One region of the Streptomyces sp. NPDC001532 genome, then DNA from elsewhere that is predicted to be linked to it. Evidence: riboswitches for the same ligand, from Rfam matches in the RefSeq annotation. Region 1 holds a riboswitch; each other region holds the start of a gene.
The links. Region 1 has a riboswitch for cobalamin ahead of ABT232_RS28595 (cobalamin biosynthesis protein). Riboswitches for the same ligand answer to the same signal wherever they lie in the genome.
Positions count from the first base shown of each region.

Region 2: another riboswitch for cobalamin. It lies ahead of ABT232_RS06530 (ribonucleoside-diphosphate reductase subunit alpha); the one in region 1 lies ahead of ABT232_RS28595 (cobalamin biosynthesis protein).
Region 3: another riboswitch for cobalamin. It lies ahead of ABT232_RS26695 (energy-coupling factor ABC transporter permease); the one in region 1 lies ahead of ABT232_RS28595 (cobalamin biosynthesis protein).

Region 1 is NZ_JBEPAL010000037.1:62,254-72,299, reverse strand. Features, by position in the region: gene cobO (cob(I)yrinic acid a,c-diamide adenosyltransferase) at 1-242, opposite strand, end outside; gene ABT232_RS28610 (putative cobaltochelatase) at 242-2,239, opposite strand; gene cobN (cobaltochelatase subunit CobN) at 2,236-5,886, opposite strand; gene ABT232_RS28600 (cobyric acid synthase) at 5,883-7,391, opposite strand; gene ABT232_RS28595 (cobalamin biosynthesis protein) at 7,388-8,332, opposite strand; cobalamin riboswitch at 8,443-8,584, opposite strand; gene ABT232_RS28590 (nSTAND1 domain-containing NTPase) at 8,754-10,046, shown strand, end outside.
Region 2 is NZ_JBEPAL010000004.1:179,408-189,453, forward strand. Features, by position in the region: gene ABT232_RS06505 (extracellular solute-binding protein) at 1-363, opposite strand, end outside; gene ABT232_RS06510 (GntR family transcriptional regulator) at 775-1,539, shown strand; gene ABT232_RS06515 (DUF3311 domain-containing protein) at 1,722-1,988, shown strand; gene mctP (monocarboxylate uptake permease MctP) at 1,985-3,613, shown strand; gene ABT232_RS06525 (NACHT domain-containing protein) at 3,830-7,450, opposite strand; cobalamin riboswitch at 7,678-7,806, shown strand; gene ABT232_RS06530 (ribonucleoside-diphosphate reductase subunit alpha) at 7,927-10,046, shown strand, end outside.
Region 3 is NZ_JBEPAL010000033.1:33,196-43,241, forward strand. Features, by position in the region: gene ABT232_RS26670 (ATP-binding cassette domain-containing protein) at 1-1,111, shown strand, start outside; gene ABT232_RS26675 (SDR family NAD(P)-dependent oxidoreductase) at 1,173-1,943, opposite strand; gene ABT232_RS26680 (energy-coupling factor ABC transporter ATP-binding protein) at 2,026-2,868, opposite strand; gene cbiQ (cobalt ECF transporter T component CbiQ) at 2,865-3,614, opposite strand; gene ABT232_RS26690 (energy-coupling factor ABC transporter substrate-binding protein) at 3,621-3,980, opposite strand; gene ABT232_RS26695 (energy-coupling factor ABC transporter permease) at 3,977-4,690, opposite strand; cobalamin riboswitch at 4,722-4,906, opposite strand; gene ABT232_RS26700 (PucR family transcriptional regulator) at 5,061-6,275, opposite strand; gene ABT232_RS26705 (long-chain-fatty-acid--CoA ligase) at 6,483-7,964, shown strand; gene ABT232_RS26710 (glycerophosphodiester phosphodiesterase family protein) at 8,054-9,130, opposite strand; gene ABT232_RS26715 (nucleotidyltransferase domain-containing protein) at 9,347-10,046, shown strand, end outside.

The DNA.
Region 1 (10,046 bases):
CCCTCACCGCTGGCGCCCAGCACCCGCAGCGCGTTCTCCTCGCCGACCTTCCACTTCGCCGACTTGACGAACTGGAACACCCCGATCGGCCACCCCTGGTTCCAGGCCCGCAGCGCCAGCCCGAAGGCGGCGGTCGACTTGCCCTTGCCGACGCCCGTGTGCACCACGACCAGCGGCCGGTTGCGCCGCTGACGCGTCGTCAGCCCGTCGTCGGGAACCACACTCGGTTGTCCCTGCGGCATTACGCGGCCCTCCTCTGTACGTCCTTCACCAGACCGGCGATCGAATCCGCCCGCAGCTCCTCCAGCGTCACGGCGGTACCGCCCAGCTCACCCGCGAGCTTCCCCGCGAGCCCCAGCCGCACCGGCCCCGACTCGCAGTCCACGACGACCGAGGCGACCTCGCCGGCCGCGAACAGCCCGGCCGCCTTCGAGGCGAGCAGCAGCGGCTCCGGTCCGCCCGTGGCCCGTCCGTCGGTCACCACCACGACCAGCGGCCGCCGCGTCGCGTCCCGCAGACGCTCCACCCGCAGTACCTCGTGCGCCTTCAGCAGCCCGGCCGCCAGCGGAGTGCGCCCGCCGGTCGGCAGCGACTCCAGCCGCGCCGCGGCGGCGTCCACGGACGAGGTCGGCGGCAGCGCGACCTCGGCCGCCGAGCCCCGGAACGTCACCAGGCCCACCTTGTCGCGGCGCTGGTAGGCGTCGAGCAGCAGCGACAGCACGGCACCCTTGACCGCGCCCATCCGCTGCCGGGCGGCCATCGACCCCGAGGCGTCGACCACGAACAGCACCAGATTGCCCTCGCGCCCCTCACGGACCGCCTGCCGCAGATCGTCCCGCCGCACGACGAGCCCCGGCCCCGAGCGCCCGCGCGCCCGCTGATGCGGGGCCGCCGCCCGCACGGTCGCCGCGAGGTGCAGCTTCGTCAACGCGCCCTGGGGCCGCCTGGCCCCGGTCGTGCGGCCGTGCTCGGTCCGCGCCCGCGAACGCCGCCCTGCGGCACCCTGACCGACCCCGGGCACACTGAGCGCCTTCGCCCGGAACGGCTCGGCCGCCCGTACGGGGGACTGCTCGCCCGCACCGGACGCCTGCGGTTCCCCGCCCTCCCCGGCCTCGGGACGGGCGGCGGTTTCACCACCCTGCCCGCCGTCGTCGGGAGCAGGCTGCCCGCCGCCCCCGCCGGGACCGTCCGGGCCGTCGGGGTCCGGATCGTCGTCGGGGGAGTCGCCGGAGAACTCCTCCAGCGTCTCGTCGAGCTTGTCCTCGTCCAGCCCCGGCGCGTCGAACGGGTTGCGCCTGCGGCGGTGCGGCAGCGCCAGCAGCGCCGCCTGCCGCACGTCCTCGGCGAGCACGTCGGTCCGCCCGGCCCACGCCGCCAGCGCCGTCGCCGTACGGGCCATCACGATGTCCGCCCGCATCCCGTCCACCTCGAACGCCGCACAGGTCGCCGCGATCTGCCGCAGCGCCCCGTCGCCGAGCCGCACCGACGGCAGCAGCTTCCGCGCGGCGACGATCCGCTGCCGTACGGCGGCCTCCTCGTCGGCCCAGCGGGCCGCGAACGCGGCCGGGTCGTCGTCGTGGGCCAGCCGCCTGCGCACGACCTCCACCCGCTGATCCGGCTCGCGCGAGGCCGCGACCTCCACGGTCAGCCCGAACCGGTCGAGCAGCTGCGGACGCAGCTCGCCCTCCTCCGGGTTCATGGTGCCGACCAGCAGGAACCGGGCCGCGTGCCGCACGGACACGCCCTCGCGCTCCACGTACGAGGCACCCATCGCGGCCGCGTCGAGGAGCAGGTCGACCAGGTGGTCGTGGAGCAGGTTGACCTCGTCGACGTAGAGGATGCCGCGGTGCGCGTCGGCGAGCAGGCCCGGCTCGAACGCCTTCACGCCCTCCGCGAGAGCCCGCTCGATGTCGAGCGCGCCGACCAGCCGGTCCTCGGAGGCGCCGACGGGCAGTTCGACCATGCGGGCCGGGCGCGTGGTGCCGTCGCCGGGCTCGTGCGGGCCGTCGGGGCACGCCGGGTCCGGCGCCGCCGGGTCGCAGGAGAACCGGCAGCCGGGGACGACGGCGACCTCCGGCAGCAGTGCCGAGAGGGCCCGCACCGCGGTGCTCTTCGCGGTGCCCTTCTCGCCCCGTACCAGCACTCCGCCGACCTGCGGGGACACGGCGTTCAGCAGCAGCGCGAGCCGCAGATCGTCCTGGCCGACCACGGCCGTGAAAGGGAAGGGGGTGGTGGTCACTGGTCGCCCTCCAAGTCGCCTTCCAGCTCCAGATAGGTGGCCCGCAGCCGCTCCAGGGTGTCGGCGTCCGGCTCGGCCCACAGGCCCCGGTCCGCCGCCTCCAGCAGCCGTTCGGTGATCCCGCGCAGCGCCCACGGGTTGGACCGCCTCATGAAGTCCCGGTTCTCCGGGTCGAAGACGTACTCCGCGCTGAGCTTCTCGTACATCCAGTCGTCGACGACCCCGGCCGTGGCGTCGTACCCGAAGAGGTAGTCCACCGTGGCCGCCATCTCGAAGGCGCCCTTGTAGCCGTGCCGGCGCATCGCGGCCATCCAGCGGGGGTTGACCACGCGGGCGCGGAAGACCCGGTGGGTCTCCTCGCCGAGGGTGCGGGTCCGCACCTGGTCCGGCGTCGCCGAGTCGCCCACGTACGCCTCGGGGCTGGCGCCCGTCAGATGCCGGACCATGGCCACCATGCCGCCGTGGTACTGGAAGTAGTCGTCCGCGTCGACCAGGTCGTGCTCGCGGGTGTCGACGTTCTTCGCGGCGACGGCGATCCGCCGGAACGCCGTCTCCATGTCCCCGCGCGCCGCCCGCCCGTCGAGCCCGCGCCCGTAGGCGTAGCCGCCCCACACCGCGTACACCTCGGCGAGGTCGGCGTCCGAGCGCCAGTTGCGGGCGTCGATCAGCGGCAGCAGACCGGCGCCGTAGGCGCCCGGCTTGGAGCCGAAGACACGGGCCGTGGCCCGGCGGCGGTCGCCGTGCTCCGCCGTGTCCTCCTTCACGTGCGCCCGTACGTAGTTGGACTCGGCCGGCTCGTCCAGCTCGGCCACCGCCCGCACCGCGTCGTCGATCAGGCCGACCACATGCGGGAACGCGTCTCGGAAGAAGCCGGAGATGCGCACGGTGACGTCGATGCGGGGCCGGCCCAGCTCCGCCAGGCCGACGACCTCGAACCCGGTGACCCGCCGGGACGCCTCGTCCCACACCGGCCGGCACCCCAGCAGCGCCAGGATCTCGGCGATGTCGTCACCCTGGGTGCGCATCGCGGAGGTGCCCCACACCGTGAGGCCCACCGACTTCGGGTACTCCCCGTTGTCGGCGAGGTACCGCTGCACCAGCGAGTCCGCCAGCGACTGCCCGACCTCCCAGCTCAGCCGGGACGGGATCGCCTTGGGGTCGACGGAGTAGAAGTTCCGGCCGGTCGGCAGCACGTTGACCAGACCGCGGGTCGGGGAGCCGGACGGGCCCGCCGGGACGTAACCGCCGTCCAGCGCCTTCAGGATGTGCCCGATCTCGTCCGTGGTCCGGGCCAGCCGCGGCACGACCTCCGTACAGGCGAACTCCAGCACCGCGAGGGCGTCGGGCAGCTCGGTGCCCAGCACCTCGCGCACCAGCCCGGGAACCGCGGCGACCGCCCAGTCCCGCTCCTCCATGCCCTCCGCGACCTGCCGGCACAGCTGCTCCAGCAGGTCGATCGCGTCGGCGGCGGTCCGCGCCGGACCCTCGACGAGGTCCGACAGCTCCACCGGCACCTTCACCGGCGCGCCCGGCTCGGCCAGCAGCTCCTTCTCGGCCAGCCCGAAGTGCGCGGCCAGCGCCGCCCGCAGACCGGGCAGCGCGTTCGCCCGCCCGCCCCACACCTGCGCGGCCCGCAGCACCGCGAGCACCAGGTTGACGCGCGGCTCACCGACCGGGCCGCCGCCCAGGACATGCAGACCGTCGCGGATCTGCACGTCCTTGATCTCGCACAGATAGCCGTCGATGTGCATGACGAACTCGTCGAACGCGTCGTCGTCCGGCTGCTCGTCCACATGCAGGTCGTGGTGGAGCTCGGCCGCCTTCACCAGCGTCCAGATCTGCGCCCGCACCGCCGGGGCCTTCACCGGGTCCAGGTCGGAGACGAGCGCGTACTCGTCGAGCAGCTGCTCCAGCTTGGCCAGGTCGCCGTAGGTGTCGGCGCGCGCCATCGGCGGCACCAGGTGGTCGACGACGGTGGCGTGCCCGCGCCGCTTGGCCTGTGTGCCCTCGCCGGGGTCGTTGACGATGAACGGGTAGATCAGCGGCAGCTCGCCGAGGACCGCGTCCGGCGCGCAGCCGGCGCTCAGCCCGAGGCCCTTGCCGGGCAGCCACTCCATCGTGCCGTGCTTGCCCATGTGCACGATCGCGTCGGCGCCGAAGCTGCGGTCCAGCCAGCGGTAGGCCGCCATGTAGTGGTGCGACGGCGGCATGTCCGGGTCGTGGTAGATCGCGATCGGGTTCTCGCCGAAGCCGCGCGGCGGCTGGATCATGACGACGACGTTCCCGAACCGCAGGGACGCCAGCACGATGTCGTCGCCGTCGACGTAGAGGCTGCCCGGCGGCTCGCCCCACGCCTCGCGCATCGCCTCGCGCAGCTCCGGGTCCAGCCGCTCGAACCAGTCCCGGTAGTCGGCCAGCGGCACCCGCGCGGGCGCGGCGGCCAGCTGGTCCTCCGTCAGCCACTCCACGTCGTGGCCGCCGGCCTCGATCAGCCGGTGGATCAGCTCGTCGCCGCCGGAGGGGTAGTCGGTGAGGCCGTACCCGGCGTCCCTGAGGGCGTCCAGCACGCGCACCGCCGACGCGGGCGTGTCGAGGCCGACGGCGTTGCCGACGCGGGAGTGCTTGGTGGGGTAGGCGGTGAAGACCAGCGCGATCCGCTTCTCGGCGTTCGGCTTGTGCCTCAGCCGCGCGTGCCGGACGGCGATCCCGGCGACGCGCGCGGCCCGCTCCGGGTCGGCGACGTACACGGGCACGTCGTCCGGGCCGTGTTCCTTGAAGGAGAACGGCACGGTGATCAGCCGGCCGTCGAACTCCGGGATCGCCACCTGCATCGCCGCGTCCATGGGCGACAGGGCCGCGTCGGACTCGTCCCAGGCGGCCCGCGACGAGGTGAGGCAGAGGCCTTGCAGCACCGGCACATCGAGGTCCGCGAGCGCGCCGATGTCCCACGCCTCCTCGTCGCCGCCCGCGGAGGCCTGTGAGGCGTGCGTGCCGCCGGCCGCGAGCACGGTGGCGACGAGCGCGTCGGCCTCGGCGAGGATCTCGTACAGCCCCGCGTCCGCGCCGCGCAGCGAACCGCAGTACACGGGCAGGGCGTTGGCGCCGTGCGCCTCGATCGCCTCGCACAGCGTGTCCACGAAGCCGGTGTTGCCGCTCAGCTCGTGGGCACGGTAGAAGAGCACGCCGACGGTCGGCCGGCCGTCCCGCACCGGGTACGAGCCGTGGACGCCGTACTCCGGCATCTTCCGCGGCTCGACGAAGCCCTCACCGGTCAGCAGCACGGTGTCGGACAGGAACCGCACGAGTTCGCTGAGGTTGGCGGGGCCGCCCTCCACCAGGTACTTCAGCGCCTCCGCCACCACACCGGCGGGCACCGACGACTCGGCCATCAGCTCCGCGTCCGGCACCGCCTCACCGCCCAGCAGCACCGTCGGGAGCCCGGCCGCCTTCAGCGCGGCCAGCCCGTCCTCCCAGGCCCGCTTGCCGCCGAGCAGCCGTACGACGGCGATGTCGCAGCCCTCGATCAGCGCCGGCAGCTCCTCCGTGACGTCGACGCGGGTCGGGTTGCCGATCCGGTAGGGCGCGCCGGAGGCACGGGCCGCCAGCAGGTCCGTGTCGGCGGTCGACAACAACAACACTGTGCTCATGCGGGCGCTCCCGGTGGAATGAAAGGCAGTCCTTGCGGCGCGCCGGACTCGATGAGCCGCCACAGCGCGTCCGTGTCCGCGTGCTGTTCGATCAGATCGCCGAGCCGGTCCAGCTGCTCCTCGCGCAGCGCGGCGAACGAGGTGCCGGCGGCCGGCACGAAGCGGCGGCCCGCGGCGGCGGCCACCTCGCGCAGGAAGGCCCGCCGGAAACCGTCCGACTCCAGCGAGCCGTGCCAGTGGGTGCCCCAGGTCTGGCCGACCCGGCAGCCGTCGAGGAAGGGCTCGCCGCCCAGGACCTCGGCGACCCCGTGATGGATCTCGTAGCCCTCGACCGGCTCCCCGAGGGCCTCCCCGACGGGCCGGGTGAGGGTCTTCTCGCGGGCGAACCGCACCCGCACGGGCAGGATCCCGAGCCCGTCGACGTGCCCGCGCCGGCTCTCGACGTCGTCCTCGATGTGCTCGCCGAGCACCTGGAAGCCGCCGCAGATGCCGAGCACCGGCCGCTGTTCGGCGGCGCGGCGGACGAGGGCGTCGGCCAGCCCCCGCTCCCGCAGCCACTCCAGCGCCCGCACGGTCCCGCGCGTGCCCGGCACGATCACGAGGTCCGCGTCGGCCAGTTCCTCCGGCCGGTCCACGAACCGCACCACGACACCGGGTTCGGCGGCCAGCGCGTCGACGTCGGTGAAGTTGGACATCAGCGGGACCGCGCAGACGGCGACCCGCAGCACGTCCTCGCCGACCGGCGGCGCCGTGTTCGACTCCCGGACCGTGCCGCGCAGCGACACTCTCAGTCCGTCCTCCTCGTCGATGCCGAGGCCGTGCCGGAACGGCAGGACGCCGAACGAGCGCCGGCCGGTCAGACCGTGCAGCATCTCCAGCCCCGGTTCCAGCAGACTCACATCGCCGCGGAACTTGTTGACGAGGAACCCGGCGACCAGTTCCTGGTCCTCGGGCGACAGCAGCGCGACGGTCCCGAAGAACGACGCGAAGACACCGCCGCGGTCGATGTCGCCGACGACGAGCACCGGCAGCCGCGCACCCCGCGCGATCCCCATGTTCACGATGTCGGTCCGCCGCAGATTGATCTCGGCGGGACTCCCCGCCCCCTCACAGATCACCGCGTCATACGTGCCCCGCAGTTCGGCCAGACAGTCCAGCACCGTGCCGAGCAGCCGCTGCTGCCGTCCGCCGTGATAGCCGCGCGCGCTCATCTCGCCCACCGGCTTGCCCAGCAGCACCACCTGGCTGCTCTGCTCACCGCCCGGCTTCAGCAGCACGGGGTTCATCAGCGCGGTCGGCTCCACCCGGCACGCCTGGGCCTGCATCGCCTGGGCCCGTCCGATCTCCGCGCCCTCGCGGGTCACGAACGAGTTCAGGGACATGTTCTGCGCCTTGAAGGGCGCCACCTTCACACCCTGCCGCACCAGCCACCGGCAGATCCCGGCGGTGACGACGCTCTTGCCGGCGTCGGAGGTGGTGCCGGCGACGAGGAGACCGCCGCTCATGAGCTGTGCCCCTTCCCTGTGAGCCGTCCGGCCGCGCACACACCGAGCGCCAGCCAGCCGACGCGACGAGAGAGCCGTACGGCCCGCCCGATGTCGGTGACCCGGACGGTCCGCCCGGCGTCCCCGTTGAGCACCGGCCGGTGCTCGACCCGGCCGCCGTAGGAGAGGGTCCCGCCCAGCCGCACCCCGAGCGCCCCCGCGAACGAGGCCTCCACGGGCCCGGCGTTGGGGCTCGGATGCCGATGGGCGTCGGCCCGCCAGGCCCGCACCGCGCCCCGGGGATCGCCGCCCGCGACGGCGGCCAGCACGGCCGTCAGCCGCGCCCCCGGCCACCCGGCGACGTCGTCGAGGCGCGCGGAGGCCCAGCCGTAGCGGCGGTAACGGGGCGACTTGTGGCCGACCATGGCGTCCAGGGTGTTCACAGCACGGAACCCGAGCAGCCCCGGCACCCCGCCGACGGCTCCCCACACCAGCGCGCCCACCACCGCGTCGGAGGTGTTCTCGGCGACCGACTCGACCACCGCGCGGGCGATGCCGTCGGCGTCCAGCGCCTGCGGGTCCCGCCCACACAGATGCGGCAACCGCGCCCGGGCGGCCTCCACATCGCCCGCCTCCAGGGCCCGGCCGATGGCGGTCGCCTCCCGCGCCAGCGAGGTCCCGCCGACCACGGCCCAGGTGGCGGCACCGGTCAGCGCGACGGAGGCGGCGGGGGAGGAGCGCACGACTCGCGCGGCCACCGCACCGAGCGCCACGGCGCCACCGGCGCAGACGACGGTGTGCAGTGCGCCCCGGCCGCGGTCGTCGCGGTACAGGACACGTTCGACGGCGGCGGCGACACGGCCGAACGCGGCGACCGGATGCCCGCGACGTGGATCGCCGAGCAGCAGATCACCGAGAAGGCCGGCGGCGGCGCCGTACGCGAAGACGCGATCGGCACGCACGGGCTCAGCCGTCCGTGGGGGCGGGCACGGCCCTGGTACTGAACCTCGACCTCGAACGGCGGCAGCCGCGCATCGCGTTATGTCCTCACTCAGGGTGTCCGCGCCCTGGTTCGACGAGACCGACGGTGAGAGTTCCTGGCTCCCGGGGCTGTTCTTCCCCGGTCACAGTGGCGGGACCGCGCCGGATTCACACCGGGCTTCCTCTCCTGCCGCCGTACATGGCTCCGGCAGTCCACCACGGGGCCGGAACGGCCGTCAACCTGCCGTTGACCTGCGAGGGGGGAGTGTGCAGAACCCCACATGGCCGGGCGGACTCCCCGTGCGGGTGGCCTTTCCCGGACCCGGTTGCGGGCGGCACCCACCGACCCCTGCAATACCTCGTGCGAAGCATTACGAGACATGAGGAACTCGGCGGAAACGTATGAGCGTTGACAAAGCGGCCGTACCGGCATCCCCCGCCCGTGCCCCGGCAGGACTCGGCGCGGCGGTGGTCCGGGTCCGCGGCGGCGACGGGCGGCCCGTGGGCACCGGCTTCCTGCTGGCCCCCGGCACCATCGCCACCTGCGCCCACGTCGTCGCGGACGCGCTGCGCACCGATCCGCGGTCGACCACACCGCCCACCACCGCGGTCACCGTGGAATTCCCGCTGCGGCCGGGCGCGGTGACGTACCAGGCGTCGGTGACCGGGTGGCGGGCCGTGGGCACGGACGGGACCGGCGACATCGCCCTGCTGCGGCTGCCGGAAGGCGCACCCGCCGACCCGGTCCCCCTCGCCGGCGTCCAGGACGTCTGGCACCACCGCTTCCGCATCCTCGGCTTCCCGGCCAGCGCGGAACACGGCGCCTGGATCGGCGGACGGCTGCTCGACGAGGTCGGCCAGGGCTGGGTCTCCATGGAGAGCGACGGCAGCGCCCACCGCATCGGACCCGGATGCAGCGGAGCGCCGGTGTGGGACGAGGCGGTCGGCGCGGTGGTCGGCATGACGGTCGCCACCGACCGCGGCGCCGGCGCGGTGACCTCGTACCTCATCCCGGCCGCCGCGCTGATCGACCTTCAACCCGGCCTGCGCCGCTGCCCCTACCGCGGCCTCGACGCCTTCCGCGAGGAGGACGCCGAACACTTCTTCGGCCGCGAGGAGGAGACCCGGCGGCTGCTCGACGCGGTCGACCGGCATCTCGTCGTGCCGGTCGTCGGCCCGTCCGGCAGCGGGAAGACCTCGCTGGTGCGCGCGGGCGCGCTGCCGCGCCTGCGGGCCGACGGACACACGGTCTCCGAGATCCGCCCCCTGCCGGGCACCCGGGCGTCGCTGACGGTGGCCCGGGCGGTGATCGGGGCGCTGGGCGTGCGGGAGGCGGAGGAGGTCCTGGAGGGGGAGGTCCCGGATGGGCAGGGGGCGTTGGGGGAGGGGGCGTTGGGGGAGGCGCCGACGGAGGCGGCGGCGCCGAAGGCGGCGGAAGGGGCATTGGCGGAGGCGTCGGAAGGGGCGGCGGGGACGGCGGAGGCGGCGGAGACGGAGGTGTCGGCGGAGGCGCCGGAGAGGGACGCGTCGGCGGAAGCGCCGGAGACGGAGGTGTCGGCGGAGGCGCGGGAGACGGAGGTGCCGGCGGAGGCGCCGGAGAGGGAAGCGTCGGCGGAGGCGGCGGAGACCGTAGGGGCGGCGGGGACTTCCGGTGGGGCGGCGGGGGCTTCCGGCGGGGCGGGCGCCCGTCCGGTG
Region 2 (10,046 bases), on a different contig from region 1:
CTTGAGGTCGGCGAGGTCGGCGAGGCCGCCGGTCTTGGCGTAGGCCGGGGTCTGGGTGTTGCCGATCTCGAAGACGTCCGGCGGGTTCTCCTCGGAGAGGGCGGTGGTCAGCTTCTGCTGGATGCCGTTCCACTGCTGGATCTCGAACTTGACCTTGGCCTTGGTCTTCTTCTCGAAGGCCGCGGCGACGTCCTTCTGCCACTGGTCCGGCGAGGAGCCGTCCATGACCCAGACCGTGAGGGTCTGTCCCGCGTAGCCGTCCGCCCCGCCCTTGCCTTCGCCGCTGCCGTCGTCGCTCCCGCACGCCGCGAGCGAGATCATCATGCCCGCGACACCGATCGCGGATATCAGCTTGCGCTTCACGCCACCCTCCTCAGGGATGCCACAAACCCCCCTGCTCCCCGCGGTGACCGTCGACTGAGTACACGTACCGCCCGTGGGGCCGGGACTGGACCAATGGTGTAGACCAGTAGGGGGAGCTTGGCCCAGACCAATAGGCCTGTCAAGGGTGTTCAAGCGGGCCCCAGGGGTCCGTGATGGGACCGAGATATGCAGGGAACTTTCATTTCGAATCCGACAGATCGGACGGACCACTGAACGCCCCAGCGGACAGACCACTGACCGCGCTCTGGACTAGACCAACGGGGGCGGCGAGGGTATACAGAGGAGATCACGGAGCGTGCGGGGACCACCCGGCCCGCGGCCGTGCCACGATGTGAGCCGTGGCCGACGGGGCGTCGGCCGCTTCGGCACCAGGAGCCGGGAAGGCAGAGCATGAGCACCGACGTCAGCAGTGCGGAGAACGAGGGTGGGGCGACCGTCCGTACCGCGCGCGTGCCCAAGTACTACCGCCTGAAGAAGCACCTGCTCGACATGACGGAGACCCAGGCGCCCGGCACCCCGGTGCCGCCGGAGCGGACCCTGGCCGCCGAGTTCGACACCTCGCGCACCACCGTCCGCCAGGCGCTCCAGGAGCTGGTGGTCGAAGGGCGGCTGGAGCGGATCCAGGGCAAGGGCACCTTCGTCGCCAAGCCCAAGGTCTCCCAGGCGCTGCAACTGACCTCCTACACCGAGGACATGCGCGCCCAGGGCCTGGAGCCGACCTCCCAGCTGCTCGACATCGGCTACATCACCGCCGACGACCGGCTCGCCGAGCTGCTCGACATCACCGCCGGCGGCCGGGTGCTGCGCATCGAGCGGCTGCGCATGGCCAACGGCGAGCCGATGGCGATCGAGACCACCCACCTCTCGGCCAAGCGCTTCCCGGCGCTGCGCCGCTCCCTGGTCAAGTACACCTCCCTCTACACCGCCCTGGCCGAGGTCTACGACGTCCATCTGGCCGAGGCCGAGGAGACCATCGAGACCTCGCTGGCCACCCCGCGCGAGGCCGGCCTGCTCGGCACCGACGTCGGCCTGCCGATGCTGATGCTGTCCCGGCACTCGCTGGACCGCGAGGGCAAGCCGGTGGAGTGGGTGCGGTCGGTGTACCGCGGCGACCGGTACAAGTTCGTGGCCCGCCTCAAGCGCCCCATCGACTGACCTCCCCGGCACCGCGCCGGCTGCCCGTCAGAACCGGCGCGCTGTCAAGGATTCCCGCGCCTTTCGATACCGGGTCGCGACCGATATACGGACGAGGGGTTCCGTCCGCGCCGTCCCCTGACCTAGATTTCCTGCGCATTCACAGGTGATCACAGGTGATCAGTGAGGGGACGGAGCCGCCGATGTCACAAGCCCCACAAGTCGGCAGAGGAGCGGTGGTGACGCCTGTGCGCGTCGTCATCGCCCTCTGCCTCATAGCGCCGTTCGTGGCGATGCTGTGGGTCGGTTCGTACGCGAAGACCGACCCGACGTTCATCGGCATCCCGTTCTTCTACTGGTACCAGATGGCGTGGGTCGTGATCTCCACGGTGCTCACGATGGTCGCGTACGTGCTCTGGCAGCGTGACCAGCGCGCCCGCAAGAGCCAGGACGGGGGTGCGTCGAAGTGAACGACGGCGTGAACGGTGTGGCCCTGACCGTCTTCATCCTGTTCTTCCTCGCCGTGACCGTCATGGGCTTCATGGCGGCCCGCTGGCGCAAGGCGGAGAACGAGCACAGCCTCGACGAATGGGGTCTGGGCGGCCGGTCGTTCGGCACCTGGATCACCTGGTTCCTGCTCGGCGGCGACCTCTACACGGCGTACACCTTCGTCGCCGTGCCGGCGGCGATCTACGCGGCGGGCGCGGCCGGGTTCTTCGCCGTGCCGTACACGATCCTCATCTACCCGATGATGTTCGTGTTCCTGCCCCGCCTCTGGTCGGTCTCGCACAAGCACGGCTACGTCACCACCTCGGACTTCGTCCGCGGCCGCTTCGGCTCCAAGGGCCTGTCGCTGGCCGTCGCGGTGACCGGCATCCTCGCCACCATGCCGTACATCGCGCTCCAGCTGGTCGGCATCCAGGCCGTGCTGGACGTGATGGGCGTCGGCGGCGGCGAGGACACCAACTGGTTCATCAAGGACCTGCCGCTGCTCATCGCCTTCGGCGTGCTGGCCGCGTACACCTACTCCTCGGGCCTGCGGGCGCCGGCGCTGATCGCGTTCGTCAAGGACACGCTGATCTACATCGTCATCGCGGTCGCCATCATCTACATCCCGATCAAGCTGGGCGGCTTCGACGACATCTTCAAGTCCGCCGGCGACGCGTTCGCGCAGACCAACCCGGCCACCGGCCAGCCGCGCGGAGCGCTCGCCCCGGGCGAGGCGTCCCAGTGGACGTACGCCACGCTGGCGCTGGGCTCGGCGCTCGCGCTGTTCATGTACCCGCACTCGGTGACGGCCGTGCTGTCCAGCCGCAGCCGTGACGTCATCCGGCGCAACTCGACGATCCTGCCGCTGTACTCGCTGATGCTGGGCCTGCTGGGCCTGCTCGGTTTCATGGCGATCGCGGCCGGCGTCAAGGTGGACAACGGGCAGCTGGCGATCCCGCAGCTGTTCGAGGACATGTTCCCCGACTGGTTCACCGGCGTGGCGTTCGCGGCGATCGGCATCGGCGCGCTGGTGCCGGCGGCGATCATGTCGATCGCGGCGGCCAACCTCTTCACCCGCAACATCTACAAGGACTTCCTCAAGCCGGACGCCACCCCGGCGGAGGAGACCAAGGTGTCCAAGCTGGTGTCGCTGCTGGTGAAGGTGGGTGCGCTGGTCTTCGTCCTCGGCATGGACAAGACGGTCGCGATCAACTTCCAGCTGCTGGGCGGCATCTGGATCCTGCAGACCTTCCCCGCGCTCGTCGGCGGTCTGTTCACCCGCTGGTTCCACCGCTGGGCGCTGCTCGCGGGCTGGGCGGTCGGCATGCTCTACGGCACGATCGCCGCGTACGGCGTGGCCTCGCCGACGCAGAAGCACTTCGGCGGCTCGTCGAAGGAGATCCCCGGCATCGGGGAGATCGGCTACATCGGCCTGACCGCGATCGTGCTGAACCTGGTGGTGACCGTGGTCCTGACGTTCGTCCTGAAGGCGGCCAAGGCCCCGGAGGGTGTCGACGAGACCCGTCCCGAGGACTACACGGCCGACGCGGGCGACCCGGGCGTCCAGGTGGAGCTCCCGCCGGCCACCGCGGGGTCCGCCCACTGACCCCGGCCTGACCGGCCCGTCCGGTACCTCCGGCACGTCCGGTACCTCCGGCACGTCCGGTACCTCCGGCACGTCGGCACATCCGCTACGTCCGGCACATCCGGCACATCCGGCGGCGATCCGCGAGACGCGGGTCGCCGCCGTCCGTGTTCGTCGCCCTGACTGACGCCGGCGGCGGGCCCTCCCGCTTCGCCGGCGCCGCGGGCCCTCCTTGCGTCAGGCCCGTGTCCGCCGCGCCATCTCACCCCAGAACCGGTCCAGTTCCCGCACCCGCATCCCGACCCAGTGCGGGGTCTTCCGGCGCAGGCCGCGCGGCAGGCAGCGGCGCCAGCGGCCCGGGAGCAGGGCCTGCTGCTGGCGGCAGAACGGTTCGCGGATCTCCCCGCGCGGCACACAGCCGCGCGGCGGGTACGGGCAGAGCTGGAACTTGCAGTCGGGCAGACAGCCGGTGCCGGGGGCCGGCGGCATCGAGGTCCCGGCCTGGAGTCCGGGCCGGAGCGGCTCGCGGTCGGTGCGGATGCACGGCGGCAACGGCATGTCCGACTGCTCCACCCGGGCCAGCCGTTCCTCGACCTCGTCCGGGTGCCCGTCCCGCTCGACCAGGTTCAGCATGACCAGCACATCGGCGACGAGCCGCTGGGCGCGGGCGTCGAGGGTGCTCCAGCCGACCGAGGGCGGGATCCACAGGTTGTGCTTGCGGTAGCCGCCGGAGTTGCCGGCCCGTGAGCCGATGGTGTCGCTGACGCCCTTCTCGTCGATCCACAGGAACCGTTCGGGCTCCCCGGTCTCCAGCGCGAGCGCCACCAGGTCGCCCGCCTCGGCGACGAACGGGTGCAGCCGCCGGGTCTCCTGCCCGTTCGCCTCGGGCCGGCCGGGCACGCGGTTCACCGTGCCGGCCATCGACAGCCAGCGTTCCACGATCTGTACGGCGCTGGTCCGGCCGATCGTCGGACGCGGTCCGCCCGCCCCGTCCACCCGGTGCTCGTGCCGCCCGGCGGCGCCGTCGCCCTGCCCCTCCTGACGGCCCACGCTGTCCGGCAATTCCCACAGGCACAGCGCCTGGAGCAGCACCAGCTGCGAGTACCAGCACCGGGACTGCTGGAGCACGGTCTCCGCCTGCCGGACCAGCTCGGTGCGGTTTCCCGGGTAGGTGTGCGGGTGCCGTTTGCGCCGGTTGGCGGCGTACTTGAAGCCCTGGGCCAGCGCGGCCTCCAGGGCGAGCGGCATGTCGGGGGTGCCGCCGGTGTGCTTGGGGTCGAGGTGGCGCAGCCACCTGGTGAACCGTTCGCGGGCCTCGTCGCGATGCGCGTCGTCGACGGAACCCAGCAGCATGGGCAGCAGCCAGGCCCGCATCACGAACTCCCGGAACAGGGCGACGCGTCGTTCCCGGTAGCGCAGGTTGAGGTCGCGGCGCTCCCGCAGCAGCGCCTCGACGCGGTCGCGGGTGGCGCGCGTGTGCCCGCGCGCGGTCCGGGCCTGCTTCATCCTCGTGGCCCAGGTCTGGTACTCGCGTCGCTTCCACGCCTTGAGGTCGGCGATCTTGCCGTTGTACTCCTCGATGGGGTCGCTGGTCAGCCCGACCCGTTCCCGGATCACCGCGAACGCGGAGTTGCCGCCGGCGCCGAACTCCTGCGCGGCGGCGAGGCGTATCGCGTAGGAGGGCTCGCCGATGCCCATCGTGAACAGCTGCCAGTACAGCGGTGTGGTGTCGATCCGGTCGGAGGCCTTGCGCAGGGCCGCGCCGAGCTGTTTGAGCAGCCGCAGTTTGGCGTCCTGGAGGGTGCGCGGATCGCCCTTGATGCGGGGCCAGCGTTCGTGGACCGAGGAGACGATGCCGCTGAGCAGGGTGGGCTCCTCCTCGACGCTCTCGACCTCCAGGGCCGCCGCGTACAGGTCGAGGGCCTTGGGGTCGTCGGTGCGGTGGTCGGCGGCGGTGCTGAGGCGGCGGGCCAGGGAGCGCCCGCCCAGGGGTGCCTGCCGCCACCGGTCCTGCATCTCCCTCTTCAGCTGGGACCGGATGCCGCTGCCTGTGACGGTCGACTCCGCGGCCCGCCGGCGGGACAGCAGCACCAGTGCGATGAGCAGTTCCCGGCTGGGTCCTGGGGGTTGCAGCGCCTGGTCGACGAGTTCGCCGGCGCCCTGCTCCCCCAGCTCGTTGAGCAGGCGGAAGCCGAAGTAGGCCTGGATGATGCTGTGCGGGAAGCGGACCTTCTTCTCGAAGCCTTCGACGAGGTCGAGCCGGTCCGCGCCGGCCACGAAGTCGGAGAGCAGGGCGTGGCACTGGACGGCGTTGCCCTCGCGGAGCCTTCTGCCGCTCTCCCCGCCGAGCCGGTCGCAGAGGGTGTCCCAGACGCGCTGGCGGTGCCACTCGGAGCAGACGGTGTCGCGTCTGCCGTAGCGGTCGAAGGCGCGGCGGCTGTTCCACAGGTGTTCCGCGCGGGCGCGGGCCCGCCGGGTGGGGCCGGGGTGGACGTCCTGGTCCAGCAGTTCGCCGAAGCCGACCTCGAGTTTGTCCTGGAGGAGTCCGATGCAGGCCAGCGCGGAGACGACCTCCAGGATCTCGCGTCGCTGCCGCGGGTTCAGCGCCACGTCGTCGCGCAGCCGGCCCTCGCACAGGGCGGCCTCCCAGGTCTCCAGCAGCCACAGGCGCAGGGTGCCGCGGTCTCTGCTGCGGGTATCCAGGTGGTAGGGGTCGTCGCGTGGGCGGTCGCGTTCGAGCAGGCCGTGGTGGTGCAGTTCGCGGGCGATCTGGAGGTAGATGGGGGACTCGGTGACCTCGGCGGTCTCCACGATCCAGTCGACGCGGCGTTCGTCGGTGTCCGGCACCCGGGCGGCGACGAAGTGCAGTGCCTCCTCCTCGCTGAGGGGTTCGAGTTCGACGATCGCGGCGGGGGTGCTCTCCAGTGGGCTGTGCGGCCGGGAGGCGATGACCAGGGGGAGTTTCTCGTCGTTGGCGCGTTCGATGGCCCGGCGGATGATGTTGTCGCGGTTCTGCTGGAGGTCCTCGTCGAGCAGTGCCTCGTCGAGGCCGTCGGCGATGACGACCACCTTGTCGTCGGCGAGGAGCTGCTGCCAGACGCGTTCGTTCTTGGTGCGGGCGAGGATGCCCTGGGGTGCTTCCTCGGCGAACCGCTGCCGGGCCATCCGCTCGAAGTTGAGGGTGCCCTGGCCGTCCGCGTCGCGCAGCCGGACCGGTACGGGTACGGCCTGCCGGCGGGCGAGGAGTTCGGTGAGCCGCACCAGGACGGCGGTCTTGCCGGCGCCGACGCCGCCGACGAGCAGGTAGGGGCGGCGGGTGTCGCGCTGCCGCAGCCGTTCGGCGATGACCTGGGCGAGCTCTTCGCGGCCGACGATCTCGTCGATGTCCGGTCCGGCGGTGAGCACCAGTCTGCGGGGGCAGGCGCGAGCGCGGGCGAGGTAGCGGCGCTTGGTCCAGCTGTACCACCAGAAGAGGAAGAGCGCGGCGGCGAAGGACGCGGTGAGGACGGGGCCGACGAAGCGCAGGAGGTCCTCGAACGCCGCGTTCTTCTTGCGCCAGGACTCGAAGCCGGTCGTCTCTCCGGTGATCAGGATGTAGATGCCTTCGGCGCACCAGGCGACCACGGCCAGCGCGGCCAGCAGCCAGATGGCCCGGGTCGCGTTGGTGTAGGAGACCCAGCGGCGCCATCTGCGGGGCCGGGCGCTGCCGCGGCGGGCTTCCAGGGCGATCGTCAGGGCGTGCCAGCGGCTGATGAGGCCGCGTCTGACCCGGCTGCCGCCGCGGCGGAGTTCCAGCGTCGCCATCGGCGCGGAGCGCGGCCGTTCCTTGCCCGGGGGGTGCCGGACGACCCTCGTCATGGGCGGTCTCCTCACGGGAGTGGGAGGGTGCTGTGGGAGGGGGCGGGCACGCCGGCGCCTAGTTCCATGGAAGCACTCCCGGATCGCCCCGCAACCCGGCCCCGCGCGGGCCGGGGCCGGGCGCCGTGCGGGCCGGGGCGACATCACTCTCCTCATCGGAGAGTTGACGCTCCGAAACCGCACCGACACTACATCTGGGGGTGCCGCCGCGACCCGGCACAACATGTATGCTCATGCTCGCTGTCGCCGCAGGGGAATCCGGTGTGAATCCGGAACTGTCCCGCAACGGTGTACCCATGCCCGTATGTGCGGGTATGGGGGTCAGTCCGAGGACCTGCCGACAGTGCGCCCGGCCGTCCGGTCCGGGTGCCTGACGTCCGGGCCTCGTGGAATGGGCCGGTGGACGCGACGCCGTGTGCGCTCGTGAGCTGCCCCCTGCACTGAAGGCCCCGTGCCGAGCGAGGGAGAGCCCCCACGTGACCATCGCGCCCGCAGATCCGGCCTCAGCAGCGCCCCCGTCGAACGACGACGGTCCCGGTGCCGCACTGCTGCGGACCCTGACCGAGCTGACCGCCGACCTTCCCGACGCCGACCCGGGCCGGGTCGCCGCCGCCGCGCTGCGCGGCCGGTCCGCGCACGCGGACGACGCGGAGCTGCGCGAGCTGGCGACGGAGGCGGCCGCGGGGCTCATCTCCGAGGACCCCGCCTACAGCCGGCTGGCCGCCCGCCTGCTGGCGATCGGCATCACCGCCGAGGCCGCCTCGCAGGGTGTCACGTCCTTCACCGAGTCGGTCGCCGTCGGCCACCGCGAGGGCCTGATCGCCGACCGGACCGCCGCGTTCGTGCGGCTGCACGGCGAGCGCCTGGACGCGCTCGTCGACCGTGCCGCCGACGACCGCTTCGGCTACTTCGGGCTGCGCACCCTGCACAGCCGCTATCTGCTGCGGCACCCGATCACCCGCAAGGTGGTGGAGACGCCCCAGTACTTCCTGCTGCGGGTCGCCGCCGGCCTCGCCGAGGACGACACCGCGCACGCGCTGGAGGAGGTCGCGGCGCTCTACGGGCTCATGAGCCGCCTCGACTACCTCCCGTCCTCCCCCACGCTGTTCAACTCCGGCACCCGGCACCCCCAGATGTCGTCCTGCTACCTCCTGGACTCCCCCAAGGACGAGCTGGACTCCCTCTACGACCGCTACCACCAGGTCGCGCGCCTGTCGAAGCACGCCGGCGGCATCGGCCTGTCGTACAGCCGGATCCGCTCGCGGGGTTCGCTGATCCGCGGCACCAACGGCCACTCCAACGGCATCGTGCCGTTCCTGAAGACCCTCGACGCCTCGGTGGCCGCGGTGAACCAGGGCGGCCGGCGCAAGGGTGCCGCCGCGGTCTACCTGGAGACCTGGCACTCCGACATCGAGGAGTTCCTGGAGCTGCGGGACAACACCGGTGAGGACGCCCGCCGTACGCACAATCTGAACCTGGCGCACTGGGTGCCGGACGAGTTCATGCGCCGGGTCGACGCGGACGGGCAGTGGTCGCTGTTCTCGCCGTCGGACGTGCCGGAGCTGGTCGACCTGTGGGGCGAGGAGTTCGACGCGGCGTACCGGGCGGCCGAGGCGAAGGGGCTGGCGAGGAAGACCATTCCGGCCCGTGATCTGTACGGGCGGATGATGCGCACCCTGGCGCAGACCGGCAACGGCTGGATGACGTTCAAGGACGCCGCCAACCGCACCGCGAACCAGACGGCCGAGCCGGGCCACGTCGTCCACTCCTCGAACCTCTGCACGGAGATCCTGGAGGTCACCGACGACGGGGAGACGGCGGTCTGCAACCTGGGCTCCGTCAACCTCGGCGCGTTCGTGGCCGGCGGCGAGCTCGACTGGGAGCGGCTGGACGAGGCCGTCCGCACGGCCGTCACCTTCCTCGACCGCGTGGTCGACATCAACTTCTACCCGACCGAGCAGGCGGGCCGCTCCAACGCCAGGTGGCGTCCGGTCGGGCTCGGCGCGATGGGCCTCCAGGACGTCTTCTTCAAGCTGCGGCTGCCGTTCGACTCGCCGGAGGCGAAGGCCCTGTCGACGCGGATCGCCGAGCGGATCATGCTCGCCGCGTACGAGGCGTCCGCCGACCTGGCCGAGCGCAACGGTCCGCTGCCGGCCTGGGAGAAGACCCGTACGGCACGCGGGGTCCTGCACCCCGACCACTACGACGTGGAGCTGACCTGGCCTAAGCGCTGGGCGGCGCTGCGGGCGCGGATCGCCGAGGTCGGCATGCGCAACTCGCTGCTGCTGGCGATCGCGCCCACCGCGACCATCGCCTCGATCGCGGGCGCCTACGAGTGCATCGAGCCGCAGGTGTCCAACCTGTTCAAGCGCGAGACGCTGTCCGGTGAGTTCCTCCAGGTCAACTCCTACCTGGTGCGGGAGCTGAAGGAGCTCGGCGTGTGGGACGCCCGCACCCGGGAGGCGCTGCGCGAGTCGAACGGCTCGGTGCAGGACTTCGCGTGGATCCCGCAGGACGTACGGCGGCTGTACCGCACGGCGTGGGAGATCCCGCAGCGCGGTCTGATCGACATGGCCGCGGCGCGCACCCCGTTCCT
Region 3 (10,046 bases), on a different contig from region 1:
CGCCAACGGCATGACCGGCTACCTCGTCTACTGGTACCGCGCGCTGTCCGAGCGCATCGACCGGCGCACCCTCACCGCCGCGCCGCGCATGCTCCGCATCGCCCTCACGACCTCCGCGCTCGGCGGGCTGTTCCTGCTCGTCACCTGGGGCACCCTCGCCTGGCTCGCCGACACCGGCCGGGTCGCCCTGCCGGTGGCCGCCACCGCGGTCGTCGCCGTGCAGACCACCCTGGCCGCGCTCTCCCAGCTCGTCCAGCACGGCGCTGCCCTCTTCCACACCTCGCTCTACCTCGCCGACATGCGCTCCTTCCTCGACCGGGCCGCGGAACTCGCGCCCAGGCGAGGCGAGGCGACCATCCCCGAGACCGTGCACGAGATCCGCCTCGAAGAGGTCGTCCACCAGTACCCCGGCAAGGACGAACCCGCCGTCGACCGTGTCTCCCTGACCCTGCGCCGCGGCGAGATCGTGGCCGTCGTCGGCGAGAACGGCTCCGGCAAGTCCACCCTCACCAAGCTGCTCACCGGCATCCTCCTCCCCGACAAGGGCCGCGTGCTGTGGGACGGCGTCGACCTGGCCCGCGCCCGCCCGGACTCCGTCTGGGCCCGGACCGCGCTGGTCCCGCAGAACTTCGCCTGCTGGCCGCTGCGGGCACGGGAGAACGTCACCCTCGGCCAGCCCAGGACCTACGACGACGCACCGGTGTGGGACGCCGTCGAGGCCGTCGGCATGCGTGAGACGGTCGAGAAGCTGCCCCGGCAGCTCGACACCCTGCTCGCCCGGGAACTCTTCGGCGGCGCCGAGCTGTCCGGAGGGCAGTGGCAGCGCCTGGTGTGCGCCCGCGCCCTGTACCGCCGCACCCCGCTGCTCATCCTCGACGAACCCACCTCGCAGATGGACCCGCGCGGCGAACACCGCATCTTCCTGGAGGTCAAACGCATCGCCGCGCACCGGATGACCGTCGTCGTCACCCACCAGCTGGAGAACACCCGGCTCGCCGACCGGATCATCGTCCTGCGCGCCGGCCGGATCGTCGAACAGGGAACCTACGACGACCTCGTGCACGCGGGCGGCCTCTTCGCCGAGCTGGTGGCCCTCGCCAAGGACCGGTGACCGCCCGCTGATCCGCGGACCGGCCGGCCCGGGGCCCCTCACGCCCGCCCCGGCCCGCCGCTCAGGTCCGCAGGTACGAGGCGCCGTTGAGGTCGAGGACACTGCCGGAGGCCCACTCGGCCTCCGGTGAGGCCAGCCACAGCACCGCCGCGGCGACCTCCTCGGCGGTGGCGACCCGGCCGAAGGGGCTCTGGGCGCGGATGGCGTCGCCCTCGGGGCCGTCGAGGCGCGGGGCGACCCGCTCGGTCTCGAAGAACCCGGGGGCGACGGAGGCGACACCGATGCCGTACGGGGCCAGCGACACCGCCAGCGACTGGCCGAGCGCGTGCACCGCCGCCTTGGTCGCGCCGTAGGCCGGATGGTCCGGCTCGCCCCGGAAGGCGCCGCGGGAGCCGACGTTGACGATCCGTCCGCCGCCGCCCTGGTCGATCATGCGGCGCGCCGCCAGATGACTCAGGTGCGCCGTCCCGAGCAGGTTCACCGCCACGTGCCGCTGCCACAGCTCGACCCACTCCTCGTACGGGGTCTCCGGCAGCGGGTGACGCAGGTTCACCGCGGCGTTGTTCACCAGCACGTCGATCCCGCCGAGGGCGTCCGCCGCCGCGTCCGCCACCGCCGCCGCACCCGCCGGGTCGGCGAGGTCGCCGCCGGTCAGCGCGTGACCGGTGCCGTCGAGCGAGGCGAGGGTGTCACGGGCCTCGTCGGCCCGGGAGCCGTAGTGCACGGCGACGCGGTCGCCGTTGGCCGCGAAGGCGCGCGCCACCGCGCGACCGAGCCCTCGCGCGGCCCCGGTCACCAGAACCCGCCGTCCCGTGGCGGCCGGCGTCGTCATACGGTGTCACCTCTCTCGTCGAAGCCCCCGCCCGCACGCTACCCGCCCCCGGACCGCCGGCCACCGCCCGGGCGGCGCCGTGTCACTCGGCGGCCGGAACGAGCGCCGCCAGGGCCTCGGCGGTGCGCGGCCCAGCGGACGGGTCCGGCAGCAGGCCCTGGGTGTGCAGCAGGCGGGCCGCGGCCACGCCCCAGGGAAGGCGCAGGGCGGCCTCGCGCAGCAGGTCGGTCCGGGCGAGCAGTTCGGGCGCCGGGCCGGTGCGCACGCCGGCCGGGGTGAGCAGGGCCGCGTCATCGGCCCAGCGCAGCGCGAGATCCACGTCGTGGGTGGCCATCACCACCGTCGTACCGCTGCCACGCAGTTCACCGAGGGTGGCCAGCAGCCGCTCCTGGCCGTCCGGGTCGAGTCCGGCCGTCGGCTCGTCGAGGATCAGCACCCGTGGCCGCATCGCGACGGCGCCAGCGATCGCGGTCCGCTTGCGCTGGCCGTACGACAGCAGGTGGGTGGGGCGGTCGGCCAGCGCGGCGATGTCCAGCGCCGACAGCGCCTCCTCGACACGCGCCCGCACCTCCGGGTCGGGCAGGCCGAGGTTCAGCGGCCCGAACGACACGTCCTGCGCGACGGACGCGGCGAACAGCTGGTCGTCCGGGTCCTGCACGACGAGCTGGACGGTGGTCCGCAGCCGGGTCAGCCCCTTGCGGTCGTAGGAGACCGGGTGGCCCTCGACCGTCAGCCGGCCCTCGCGCGGGCGCAGTCCGCCGCTGAGCAGGCGCATCAGCGTGGTCTTGCCGCTGCCGTTGCGGCCCAGCAGCGCCAGCGCCCGCCCCTCGCGGATCTCGAAGTCCAGGCCGCTGAGCACGGCCGGGCCGTCCTCGTACGCGAACGACGCGCCCCGCAGGGCGACCAGGGCAGGGGCCTCGCTCATGTCAGCGGCCTTTCCAGTACGAAGGTGAGCGCGGCCACCGCTGCCAGCAGGGCGCAGCTCGCGGCCGTGAAGCGGACGGAGACGCGGGCCTGCGGGACCAGGACGCGCAGGGTGCCGTCGTAGCCGCGTCCGGCGAGCCCGGCCTGGAGCCGGGTCGCCCGGTCGAAGGCCCGGACGAACGCGGTGGCGCCGAGCCCGGCCAGCGAACGCCAGGTCGCGGCCCGCGTGGTGTGCCCGAGACGGGCCGCCTGCGCGTCCCGGACCAGCCGCATCGAGTCCAGCAGCAGGAAACTCATCCGGTACGTCACCAGGGCGACGTCGACGACCGGTGCGGGCACCCCGGCCCGCACCAGCCGGGGCAGCAGGTCCGACATCGGTGTGGTGAAGGCGAACAGCAGCACCCCGAGCGAGGCCGCCGAGGTGCGCAGCAGCAGCTCACCGGCCCGCACCGGGCCGCCGTCGGCCAGGGCGAGGAACCCGCCGGGTCCGCCCACCTGGACGAGCAGGGTGGCCGCGCCGGTCACACAGAACCCGAGCGGCACCCGGTAGGCCCGCCACAGCCGGCGCCAGGGCACACCGGCCGGGCCCAGCAGCACGGTGAGCGCCGCGAGCAGCACCAGCGCGGCGCCGGGCCAGGGCGGCAGCGAGATCGCGAGCACGGTCAGCCCCAGCCCGAGCACGGCCTTGTCCACGGGGTGGCGGCGGCGCCAGCGGCTGCCGTGCGCCGCCGCGTCGATCGGCAGCATGCGGGCTCAGGCCCCGGGCTCGCCGCCGGCGCCGTCGCCGGCCGGCGCCTTCTGCCCTTCGAGGGCGCGCAGTTCGCCCTGCCGGCGTCCGCGCCGCAGCCCGAAGTAGTAGGCGAGGACGCCCGCGCCGATCGCCGCCTGGAGGGAGAACAGCGCCGACTCGATCTCGCCGGACGGCGGCTCGTACAGCGGCGAGAACCACGGCTCGTAGTCCGGGTCGATCTCGGTGATCGCGGTCTCCGCCTGGGCGTCGGCGCCGGTGAACGGCTCCTCCTTGTCGTCGCCGAGGCCGAGCGCCAGCGGCAGCACGGCGAGCGCGACGACGACGAGCAGCAGCAGGACGTTGATCTTCGCGTTCCGGCTCATCGGGCCACCGCCTCCGTCTCGTCCGCCGCCTCGCCGGGCACCCGCCGGCCGGCGAGGAACACGCCGAGCCGGGTCAGTTCACCCTTGCTGGACTGCACCAGCAGCCGCATCACCAGCACGGTGAGCAGGCCCTCGCTCACCGCCAGCGGGATCTGCGTGACGGCGAAGATGCCGGCGAACTTGCCGAGCGCGCCGAGGAATCCGCTGCCCGGGTCGGGGAAGGCGAGCGCCAGCTGGACACTGGTGACGCAGTAGGTGGACAGGTCGGCGACGAACGCGGCGCAGAACACGGACACCATCAGCGGAACGTCGAAGCGCCGCAGCAGCCGGTACACCGCGTAGCCCGCCCAGGGGCCGACGATCGCCATGGAGAAGACGTTCGCGCCGAGCGTGGTGAGCCCGCCGTGGGCGAGCAGCAGGGCCTGGAAGAGCAGGGTGATGGTGCCGAGCACCGCCATCACGGGCGGCCGGAAGAGGATGGCGCCCAGTCCGGTGCCGGTGGGGTGCGAGCAGCTGCCGGTGACCGAGGGCAGTTTGAGGGCGGACAGGACGAAGGTGAAGGCTCCGGAGGCGCCGAGCAGCAGGGTGCTCTCGGGATGCTCCTTGACCTCACGGGTGAGTGACCGGACGCCGTGGACGACGAAGGGCGCGGACGCGACGCTCCAGGCGATCGCGTGCGCCGGTGGCAGGAAACCCTCGGCTATGTGCATGGCTCGAACAGACCCTCTCCAGCACCTCGTGGATGGTTGACGCGCCTTGGCCGGTCTCCTGGCTGACGGGTACCACCGCCCGAACTCCGCCTTCCCGGGTTCCGAAGAACCCAGTGGCTGCCCGCGAGGGCCGGAGCCGGACTTCCCGATCACAGTGGCGAGGGCCGCACCGGCATCACACCGGATTTCCCGTTCACCAAGGCGTGGTGACAGTAATGCCCGGCTCGGGGTGGTGACAAGCGGACCCCGGGGGCGCCCGGCGGCACCCGCGAGCGCCCCGGCGCGCGCTCCCGGTGGGCCATGACGGCTGCTCAGCCCCGGTGCGCGGGCCCCGCGGACGTGACGGATCCCACTGCGCGGATCCCGCCCCTCAGGACCCGTCGGCCCGCTCCGGCCCGGGGTCGGGAAGGAATCTGACGGCGCGCAGGGCCGCGACGAGTTCGGCGCTCTCGCCGGGGACGCGCAGCGACCGCCCGGTGAGGTCCTCCAGCCGGCGCAGCCGGTAGCGGACGGTGTTGGGGTGGCAGTGCAGCAGCCGCGCGGTCGCGGTGGCGTCCCCGGCCTCGTCGAGCCAGCACTGGAAGGTGTCGAGCAGCAGCGCGCGCCCCTCGGCGTCCAGGGCCAGCACCGGGCCCATCACCCGGCGGGCCAGATCACCGGCCGCGCCGGGCGCGGCGGCCATCACCACGGTGAGCGGATCGTCCGGGAAGCGCACCACCGCGGCGGCCCCCGCCGGATGCCCGGTGAGCGCCAGCCGCGCGTACCGCAGGGCCGGGCCGGTGCCGTCCAGCGCGGCGAACGGCGGACTCACCCCGACCCTGGCGGTCGCCAGCCGTCCGAGCACGGCCATCACCGGGTCCAGGAAGTCCGCGCGGATCAGCGAGACGATCCCGATGTGCAGGTCCGGGCGGAGCGTCCAGGCCGACGGGACGCCCTGTGCGGCGAGCCGGGCCTCGACGTCGGCGAGCGGCTCCTGGCCGAGCGCGGTGGTCTCGGCGGCGACGGCGACGAACGGCCCCTTCCGCGGCAGGCCCAGGGTCTGCGCCACCTCCCACAGCGTGCCCCGGTCGGTGATCCGGCCGCCGAGCAGCGCCTGCGTCAGCGCGGACCGCTCCCGCTCCTGGGCCCGCACCAGTTCGGCGGCGGCCCGGCGGTAGGCGTTGGTCATGGCGTCGCTGTAGACGTCGGCGAGCTGCCAGGCGTCCGCCGCCGCGCCCACCATCAGCGCCGGGTCCACGTCGAGGCGCGCGGCCTCCTCGGTGAGGGCGGCCCACACCTCGGCGAAGCCCAGCCGGTAGGCGCGCAGCACGTCGGGCAGCGGGCTGCCCTGCACCGCGCGCACCCGCCCGGTCTCGCCGGGATGGCTCAGGTCCGCGTCGGTGCCCTGCGCGAACCGGTCGAGCATGCTCGCGATGTTGCGGCGCAGCGAGGTCCGCAGCTCCTCCTCCGGAACGGTGCCGGCGGGGCCGTAGATGTCGATCTCGTCGCGGATGCGGCGGGTGGCGCTCTCGACGATCTCCGCCAGCCGGGGGCGGAGCGACTGTGCCACGGCGGCGATGTCGGGGACGGGCGGATGGCGCTGCACGGCACCAGGCTACGGGAGCACCCTTGTCGACCGGCACAAGCGAGCCCGGCACGGGCCGTTGACTCGCGGGCCCTGGTTGTCACCGGGAACAACGCATCGGGCCCTGTTGTTGTGTGCCGCGCCATTGGGCGCCGGCCCGCCCGCCCGCCACCCTGGAGCCCGCACAGCAGGCACACGGACGTGCCCGGGCCGCTCACAGGAGGACGCATGGCGACCATCGCGGAGAATCTGACCGAGACGGCACGACGCCATCCCGACCGGCCCGCCCTGCGGTTCGGCAGCGTCGTCCTCACCTACGCCGAGGTCGACGCCGCCGCCTCCGAGGTCGCCCGCGCGCTGCTCGCGCAGGGCCTGGAGCCCGGCGACCGGGTCGGCGTGATGCTGCCCAACGTGCCCGCCTTCGTGGCGTACTACTACGGCGTGCTGCGGGCCGGCGGCGTCGTCGTGCCGATGAACCCACTGCTGCGGGCCCGGGAGATCGAGCACTGCCTGGCCGACTCCGGCGCGCGCCGCCTGTTCGTGTCCGAGGCCGCCGCCCCGGAGGCCGCCAAGGGAGCCGAGACCGCCGGCGCCACCGTGACACCGGTCGGCCCGGGGCTGCCGGCGGCCGACGACACCGCAGGTCCGGTTACGGCGGAGCGCCGCGACGACGACCTCGCCGTGATCCTCTACACCTCCGGCACCACCGGCCGGCCCAAGGGCGCCGCCCTCACCCACCGCAACCTCGGCCGCAACACCGAGGTGCTGGCCGACAGCGTGCTGGCGCTGGGGCCCGAGGACGTGGTGATGGGCTGTCTGCCGCTCTTCCACGCCTTCGGCCAGACCTGCGGCATGAACGCCGCAGTCCGCCAGGGCGCCTGCCTGGTCCTGGTGCCGCGCTTCGACCCGGCCGAGGTGCTGGACCTGCTCGACACCCTGCGGGTCACCGTCTTCGAGGGCGTGCCCACCATGTACAACGCGCTGCTGCACCAGCCCGCGTCCGCCACCCGCGAGGCGGCGGCGCTGCGACTGTGCGTGTCCGGCGGGGCGGCGCTGCCGACGGAGGTGCTGCACGGCTTCGAGCAGCGCTTCGGCTGCGCGGTCGCCGAGGGCTACGGCCTGTCCGAGACCTCGCCGGTCGTCACCTTCAACCACCTCGACCGGCCCCGCAAGCCCGGCTCGATCGGCACCCCGATCGCGGGCGTCGAGGTGCGCCTGATCGACGGCGACGGCTACGACGTCCCGGAGGGCGAGATCGGCGAGATCGCCGTACGCGGCCACAACGTCATGGCGGGCTACTGGAACCGCCCCGACGCGACCGCCGAGGCGATCCCCGACGACGGCTGGTTCCGCACCGGCGACCTCGCCCGCCGCGACGACGACGGCTACTACTTCGTCGTCGACCGCAAGAAGGACATGATCATCCGCGGCGGGTACAACGTGTACCCCCGGGAGATCGAGGAGGTGCTGTACGAGCACCCCGAGGTCGTCGAGGCGGCCGTCGTCGGCGTCCCGCACGACTCCCTCGGCGAGGAGGTCGCCGCGGCCGTCGTCCTCACTCCGGACGCCCGGACGACCGCCGACGAGCTGCGGGCCTACGTCAAGGAACGCGTCGCCCCCTACAAGTACCCGCGCACCGTCCACCTCCTCCCCGCCCTGCCCAAGGGCCCCACGGGCAAGATCCTCAAGCGGGAGATCCAGCTGGTCTGACGGGGCGGGGCGGGGGCCGGGCGGGGAGGGGCGGGCGTGCGGTCGGCGCGGCTCGTCCGCCTACGGCTCGTCCGACCACGACCGTACGACTACGACTCGTACGCCTTGGGCAGCCGCATGCCCCGCTCGGCCATCAGCCGCCGCACCCGGTCCGGGTAGTCGGTGATGACGCCGTCCACGCCGAGGTCCATCAGCGCCGCGATGGTGGCCGGGTCGTCGCAGGTCCACGGGATCACCTTCAGCCCGCGCGCGTGGGCCGCGTCGACCATGGCGCGGTCCGGGTAGAAGCGGAAGCCCGGGTCGCCGATCCTGCCGTTCTGCGGGAAGCCGTAGTTGGGGGAGAGGGCCCGGACACCGGGCACGGTGGCGGCGGCGCGCACGAAGTCGCCGCCGTAGTCGTCGGCGTCGATCCCGCCCAGCCACGGAGACGCCCCTTCCTTGCCGACCTGGAGGAAGTCGTAGTTGGTGAGGGCCACCAGCGGCCAGCGCGGGGCGAGCCGGTGCATCGCCTTCAGCGCGCCCCAGTCGAAGGACTGGACGGTCACCTGACGCTCGATGCCGGAGGCGCGGATCTCCTCGAACACCCGCCGCACGAACAGTTCACGCGGCGCGGTCTGCTCGGGCGCGCCCGCCTCCACCTTGGTCTCCACATTGAGCGTGACCTGCCGTGCCTTCGCCCGCCTGACCAGGCCCAGCACATCCCGCAGCTCCACCATCCGGGCACCCGCGATCCGCTCCTGCTCCGGATGCCCGGGCAGCTGCTGGTAGCCGCAGTCCAGGGTCCGAAGCTGAGCCAGTGTCAGGTCCTTCACGTACTTGCCGACGTACGGGTACATCGGGTCACCGGGCTCCAGCGGTGCCGTGTCCCGGCACTTCTGCGCGCTGACCTGCCGGTCGTGGGTGACGACGACCTTGCGGTCCCTGGTGATCTGGGTGTCCAGCTCCAACGTGGAGACCCCGAGCCGCAGCGCCTTCGCGAACCCCTCCAACGTGCTCTCGGTCGTCAGACCGAGACCCCCGCGGTGCGCCTGGAGGTCGAAGTGCGTCTGCTGCGGGAGCACATCGGGTCCGGGCCCTGCGGCCGCGTGTGCGTGTGCGGTCGCGGTCGCTGGGAGGACGAGGACCGGGAGCAGGGCCAGGCAGGCGAGGAAGCGGCCGACGGACATCGAGACCTCACTCGTACGTCGAAGGGGGCGACGCCGGGACGGTAGTGCGGCCGGGCGGGGCGCGGAAGACCGGCGGGGTGCGGGGGCCGTGAACAGTCGGCGAAGCTCGGGTGGTCGGCTGCGGGCCGCAGGCCGACCGCTCACCGCCCACCGCCCGAGGCCACCCGCCCGAAAAGGGGTGTGAGACATCCCGGCGGACGCTGCATCATGACGCAGATGACCGTGAACAACATCCTGCTGTCCGGCATAGTCGGCTCGACCGCCTACGGACTCGCCCACGAGGACTCCGACGTGGACCGGCTCGGCGTGTTCGCGGCCCCCACCGAGGACCTGCACGGACTGCACGGGCCCAAGGAGTCCCACGTCTCCACGGCACCCGACCGCACCCTGCACGAGGTCGCCAAGTGGTGCCGCCTCGCCCTCGGCGGCAACCCCACCGTGCTGGAGCTCGCCTGGCTCCCCGACGAGCTGTACGAACTGCGCACGCCGCTCGGCGACGAGCTGATCGACATCCGCGCCACGTTCCTCAGCGCACGCCGGGTGCGCGCCGCCTATCTCGGCTACGCCACCCAGCAGTTCCGCAAGCTCCAGAACCGCGCCGACGACGAAGCGGCCGCCGCGCCCTCGCGCCGACGGTCCGCCAAGCACGCCCGCCACCTCAGACGACTGTGCGCGCAGGGCTACGAGCTGTACGCCACCGGGCGGTTGAACATCCGCGTGGAGGACCCCGAGAGCTACCACCGCTTCGGTGAGGAGGTCGCCGCCGACCCCTCCGCCGCGCTGCCCCTGCTCCGGCACTACGAGACCGCCTTCGACGAGACCCGCAGCGTCCTGCCCGAACAGCCCGACGAGCGCCCGGCCGAAGCCTGGCTGCGCCGGGTACGGGCGCACTTCTACGCGGCCACCGCCGAGTCCC